Antarctobacter heliothermus: one gene and its partner. The protein of the gene in region 2 interacts with the protein of the main gene of each other region in a pairwise test. Links are inferred from orthologs where the notes say so. Each region holds a gene or a part of one and is shown on either strand. Other genes may lie near its edges. The genes, in order: ANTHELSMS3_RS14715 and ybgC.

The links.
Region 1: the proteins of ybgC (region 2) and ANTHELSMS3_RS14715 interact in binary tests that used the Escherichia coli proteins (3 or more experiments, as listed by UniProt). The link is inferred for Antarctobacter heliothermus from one-to-one orthologs.

The regions. Positions count from the first base shown.
Region 1 is NZ_CP022540.1:3,073,303-3,076,367, reverse strand. The notes cover bases 321-3,065. They hold ANTHELSMS3_RS14715 (acyl carrier protein), read right to left. Parts: upstream 1,938-3,065; coding sequence 1,704-1,937; downstream 321-1,703. Other genes in these bases: fabD (ACP S-malonyltransferase), read right to left, coding at 2,910-3,065; fabG (3-oxoacyl-[acyl-carrier-protein] reductase), read right to left, coding at 2,155-2,892; ANTHELSMS3_RS25590 (hypothetical protein), read left to right, coding at 931-1,425; ANTHELSMS3_RS14720 (AEC family transporter), read right to left, coding at 321-589. Outside these bases: more of ANTHELSMS3_RS14720, read right to left, coding at 1-320. UniProt on the Escherichia coli protein: Carrier of the growing fatty acid chain in fatty acid biosynthesis.
Region 2 is NZ_CP022540.1:274,075-277,217, reverse strand. The notes cover bases 199-3,021. They hold ybgC (tol-pal system-associated acyl-CoA thioesterase), read left to right. Parts: upstream 199-1,328; coding sequence 1,329-1,715; downstream 1,716-3,021. Other genes in these bases: tolR (protein TolR), read left to right, coding at 2,550-3,021; tolQ (protein TolQ), read left to right, coding at 1,851-2,546; ANTHELSMS3_RS01375 (HNH endonuclease), read left to right, coding at 933-1,238; ANTHELSMS3_RS01380 (mechanosensitive ion channel family protein), read right to left, coding at 199-862. Outside these bases: more of ANTHELSMS3_RS01380, read right to left, coding at 1-198; more of tolR, read left to right, coding at 3,022-3,026; ANTHELSMS3_RS01355 (cell envelope biogenesis protein TolA), read left to right, coding at 3,034-3,143.

The DNA of each region.
Region 1 (3,065 bases), 2.8 Mb from region 2 along the record:
GCAGGCTGCCCCGTGCCAAAAGCTCTAGAAAAGTCCCGGTGCCAAAAGGCAGACCCAGCCCCAAAAGCGCCAGTGAGATCCCGAACAGACAACCCAGGATCATCGGATTGAACAGGATCATCCGCAACAGCGCGCCGGGGCGACGCAGGACGTCACGTTCGCTTAGGGCGATGATCGACACCACGTTGACGACCGGGACGCAGACCGCAAGGTAGACCGCCGCGCGTTCCATCCCCTCTGCCCCCGCCAGACTGGCCGTGACGGCAAGACCCAGAAAGGTATTGAACCGCACGACGCCCTGCAAAGCCGGGCCAAAGCGGGCTGAGGGCGTTGGAAAGACGCAGCGTGCCACAGCCATCCCAAGGGCGGCCACCAGGAGGGTGGTCACAGCCGCCGCCCCCAGCCGGAGGATCTGCGGATCGCCGATGGGCGCATCGACAAGGCTGGACACCAGCAGCGCCGGAAACAGGATGAAATAGTTGATCCGCTCTGCCGCGGGCCAAAAGCCGGGATCGGGAAAGCCGGTTCTGGCCAGCACATGACCGAGGCAAATGAGCGCAAAGAGCGGCCAGATCGTGAGAAGAACCACGCGTGATATTCCCGTTGGGCTAGGTGAGGTTGCGCGCTACATAGCGCCGCCCCTTGGGGAAAGACCAGTCCGAGATGGGGGCGCGTTGCAAAGAAAAACCGGGGGTGCCGGGTACGATGGCACGCACTGGTTTTGGGCGGACAGATCAAGCTGTTTTGTGGGTCTGACAGAGGCAGTTCGGGGACGCTGTGGCTTGAACGGTTTTTCTCAACCATGTGGTGCGGTGAGGTCGGTATATTCGAGGACCGCTCCGGGCCCAATCCTCGCAGTTTTCGTGCTTGCGTCGAATGGCTAATCGACGTTTTATGCCTCGGCATTTGAATGCGTAGAAGGCTTTTGAAGTGGCTAAATTTTACATTCCAATCATTGAAATCATTGTGGCATTCGGGATGTTGTATGTATTACCCGAGGGGCTGTTTCGGGTCGTTCAACGCTTTTTGGGGAGTTCCAGAGGTAACGTATGGAACTTCATATTGGAGAACGTGCGAGGTTACCTTTTCGGCACAGCGATAGCCCTAACTTGCTTTTTTGCGGTTGGACTCTCGCCGGAAGATTTCTTTGCCAATTCGGTACGTTCCACCACAAACTTCATAAGGCAATCTTTCGGTATGGACGCAATTTCTATCTGCGTAAGGAGAGCGAAGGAACAGTTCCGATATGACCCCGACACTTTTGCCGAGGAAGTTTCATCCTTCAACTTGCTGGCAATATCGACTCTTTCTCCCAAACAAAGTCTCCTTGCCGAAGGCTATAAAATCCTAATGTTTCAGTCACCTTCTTCTCGCGAAGATCTGATGCAAAGTGCTTATCGCTCTTACTGTCAAAGGAGTCGTTGACTCGCACAAGGTGGCTGGCGGCATCGTCCGCACAACCGTCCTAAATCCCGCCAAAACGTTGCGCGACGCGGGAGGCGGGTCTGTTGAAGCTGAGGCGCAGCATTAGAGCCAGCGACCAGTGGCGGCAATGGACCGGCCACGACGGTCGGGCTATCCACATCGACGCCCCGCAAAGCCCGCACAGCTGACCAAAGCGGTATTCCCCCAGGACAGACACCCAAAGAAAAACGGCGCCCCCCGGAGGGAGCGCCGTTTAAATGTCGCCGGTGGCGATAGGCTTATTGCGCTTCGGTGATGAACTTCACCGCGTCGCCGAACGTCTGGATGGTTTCAGCCGCGTCGTCCGGAATCTCGATCCCGAACTCTTCTTCGAAGGCCATGACCAGTTCCACGGTGTCCAAGCTGTCGGCGCCGAGATCGTCGATGAACGAGGCAGATTCCGTCACCTTCTCTTCTTCGACGCTCAGGTGCTCGACCACAATCTTCTTCACGCGATCTGCGATGTCGCTCATGTCTGTTCCTCACAAGTCTGTCGGGCGTGTCGCCCATTCTGCCCTGCCTCTGGCGTGGCGTCTCATGCCCTTGCGGGCGGCTCGATCTCCCGGAGAACCGGGGCGCGGGCGGCGTGTAACGACGCGCCACCAGCGGAAAATCTGCGCGGCCTATAGCACAGGCGGCGGGGATGGCAAACGCTTTCCCACGCCGCAGCGCAACAGGCTACGGCGCATTTCACAACATGGCCATGCCGCCATTGATGTGCAACGTCGTTCCCGTCACATACGCTGCTTCGGGGCTGGAAAGATAGAGCACACCTGCCGCAATCTCCGCCGGAGCGCCCATGCGACCGGTGGGAATCTGGGTCAGGATGGCGGTTTTCTGGTCATCGGTCAGCTTGTCGGTCATCGCGGTTTCAATGAAACCGGGGGCCAGCGCGTTGACGGTGATGCCGCGGCTGGCGACCTCATAGGCCAGCGATTTGGACATGCCGACCATGCCCGCCTTGGCGGCGGCATAGTTGCCCTGACCGGGGTTGCCGGTGGCGCCCACGACGGATGAGATGTTCACGATGCGGCCCCAGCGCGATTTCATCATGCCGCGCAGCACGCCTTTGCACAGGCGAAAGGTGGAGGTCAGGTTGACGTCGATGACGCTTTGCCATTCGTCGTCGGACATGCGCATGAACAGGTTGTCGCGGGTGATGCCGGCGTTGTTCACGAGGATGTCGACGCTGCCCATCGCCTCTGCCGCCTGTTTGGGCAGTGCGGTGACGGCCTCGGCGTCGCCGAGGTTGCAGGGCAGGACAAAGGCGCGGTCGCCCAGGTCGGCGGCCAGTTCATTCAATGGCTCCACGCGGGTGCCGGACAGGCCGACGTTGGCGCCCGCACCGTGCAGCGCCTTGGCAATGGCGCCGCCGATGCCGCCAGAGGCCCCGGTGATCAGCGCGGATTTTCCGGTCAGATCGAACATGCTCATATCCTCTTTGTTTAGTTCGCGGCGTCAACGGCGGCGGTGATGTCTGCCGCCGTGCCGATGTTGCGGACGGTGGCGGGGCGGTGGATGCGGCGCACCATGCCGGACAGGGCCTTGCCTGCGCCGATTTCCCAGAACTCTTCGACGCCGGCGTCGACCATGGTCTGCAC
Region 2 (3,143 bases):
AGTCGCCCACGGTGGCCTGACCCTCCAGCAGCAGGATGATGCCGGAAATATAGTTCGAGGCGATCTTTTGCAGGCCGAAACCAAGGCCGACACCGATAGCACCACCCATCACCGCCAGCGAGGTCAGCGGGATACCGACGATGTTCATCAGCAGCATGAAGGCAAGGCCAAAGATCGCGAACTCGGCTGCTTTGGCGGCAATCTGGCGGGTGGCCGGGCGCATTTCCTCCTGCTTGTGGATATAGGCGCCGGTCTGGTCGTTGGACCAACGGCCCAGCCAGAACAGGATCGACCCGGCGATCAGGCCCCGGATCACCGCCATGGCGGTGAATTCGATATTGCCAAGGCTCACGGTCAGTTCGTTCAGGCGATCTGTGGCGGCGTCCAGCAGGCCCAGTGTGTACAGCGCCATGACGGGCAACAGGATCAGGCGGCCCAGCACCTTGAGAAAGCCGTCCTTGATGATCTCGCGCACCAGAACGCGGGCGGCCAACAACAAGAAGAACCGCTTGCCAAATGCGATTACGGCGCCCGACCCAAAGATTGCGCGGGTCAGGCCCTCACCGACGCCGGTGAAGGCAAAGGCCAGCAACGGCAACAGCAGGGGTACGAAGATCAGCAGAAAACGCCGGATCGTGGCCAAGGCAGATGTCCGCCCGGCCTCTGGTGTCAGGACGCGTTCCAGCCAAGGGCGCAGCTTACGCGTCGAGAGCCATGCGATCACGAAGGCCGCCACCAGCAGACCAAATTGCGACCACGCGGCGGGCGACATCAGCCATTCGCGGGCAATCTCCCACCCGTGCAGCGCATAGTCGGCGGCCTGTTGCACGAACTCGGGCTGGTCGGCGAGGTCGAAATTCATTCTGTTTGATCCTTGGCGTCGTCGTTCCATCCTCTTGCCCAAAGCGCGCCGTGGGGACAAGGGGAGCGAAGTGGTCGAGGGTGAGGACCCGGTCTGTCCGGTGTGTTTGCGCCCGATTCCGCCGGGTGCACGACAAAGTCTGCATCACCTTGTCCGCAAGCTGAAAGGTGGCAAGGGCGGTGCGGTGGTTCAGTTGCACCAGATCTGCCACAGCGAGATCCACGCGCGGTTCACCGAAAGCCAACTGGCGCGCGACCTGAACACCGTGCGCAAACCGCGCACGCATCGCGAATTGTCAGGGTTCCTGACATGGATGGCTAGACGACCACCGGGTTTCACAGCCGCAGCGCGCGCGGGCGGTAGGCGCAAGTGGTAAGGTCGGGGCCCTGCGGAAATGCGGCATTGGGGTCGCTTGCCGTGCTGCGGCGGCCCTCCTAGGGTCACCCTGCCACACAGGAGTTCGCCCATGCATGGTTTTCCGATCCGCGTTTTCTACGAAGACACCGACATGGCGGGAATCGTCTACCACGCCAACTATCTGAAATTCATCGAACGGGCGCGATCCGACTGGGTCAAGGAGCAAGGGCTGGATCAGAATGCCATGCGCGAACAGGACGGTATTGTCTTTGTCGTGCGGCGGATCGAGGCCGACTACCTGATGACCGCGAAATACGACGACGCGCTGGAGGTGCGGACCACCGTGCGCAGCATGACCGGCGTGCGTTTGATCATGGGTCAGGAAGTGGTGCGCGGTGAGGAGGTGGTCTTTCGCGCCGAGGTGACGGCGGTCTGCGTGACCCGCGATGGCCATCCCGCGCGTCTGCCTGCCAAACTGCGGCAGCGGGTCCACTAGCCGATTTGCGCCGACGCCCGGCTGCGGCCTCCTGCGGAATGCCGCCTATTCAGTAGCGTTCCCCCTGCAAATCGGGTAAAGAACACGGTAATCAGAGCCCCGGTCACAGGGGCCGACAGGAAATGAGCAGGACTAATGGAAGCAGGAACGCTTGCCCTCGCGTCGGAGATCGACTTCTCCTTCTGGGGACTTTTCATGCGCGCGACACTGACGGTGAAACTCGTCATGATGTTGCTGATGGTGGCCTCGGTCTGGGCTTGGGCAATCATCATCGAGAAATTCATCAGCTACCGCAAGGCGCGGCGCGAGGCGACGCGGTTTGACCGCGCTTTCTGGTCGGGTGAGCCGCTGGATGAGCTGTTCGAACAGTTGGGGCCAGAACCCAAGGGCCGCTCCGAACGGGTGTTCGCCGCTGGCATGATGGAGTGGCGCCGCAGTCACCGTGAGGACGGCGGGCTGATCGCCAATGCCCAAAGCCGGATCGACAGGTCGATGGACGTCGCGATCCAGAAAGAGGCCGATGTGTTGCAGCGCGGCCTGCCGGTGCTGGCGACGGTCGGCTCTACCGCACCGTTCATCGGGCTGTTCGGGACGGTTTTCGGCATCATGAACGCCTTTATCGAGATTGCCGCGCAGCAGAACACCTCTTTGGTTGTCGTGGCCCCCGGTATCGCGGAGGCGCTGTTGGCGACGGGTCTTGGCCTGCTGGCGGCCATCCCGGCGGTGATCTTCTACAACAAGTTTTCGGCGGATGCGGACCGGATCGTGGGCAACTACGAGGCGTTCGCCGACGAATTCGCCACCATCCTTTCCCGTCAGCTGGATTCCTGAGCCATGGGCGCAGGGGTCGTCAAATCCGGTGGGGGCAAGCGGCGGCGCGGTTCGCGTCGCAGCCGGGCACAGCCGATGGCCGAAATCAACGTGACGCCCTTTGTGGACGTCATGCTGGTTCTGCTGATTATCTTTATGGTGGCCGCTCCGTTGTTGACCGTGGGCGTGCCGGTGGAACTGCCCAAAACGGCGGCACAGGCGTTGCCCGCAGAAACCGAAGAGCCGCTGACCGTGACGCTGTCGGCGGACGGCGAGGTGCTGATCCAGACCACAGTCGTCTCACGCGACGAACTGGTCGGGCGGCTGCGCGCGATTGCGGCGGAACGGTCGGATGACCGGGTCTATCTGCGCGCCGACGGGTCAGTGCCCTATGAACAAGTTGCCCAGATCATGGGCGCGTTGAACGCGGGTGGATTTTCTTCGATCGGTCTGGTGACGGATGTGGGTGGCCCGGCACTCGACGGGCCCGACGGCGGCTGAGGCGCGAATGAACCGCTATCTGTACATATCGGGTGGGGCGCATGCCCTTGTGCTCGCTTGGCTGCTGCTGGGCAATGTCTTTGCGACGGATCCGCCGCAGATGCAGGTGGCAGACGT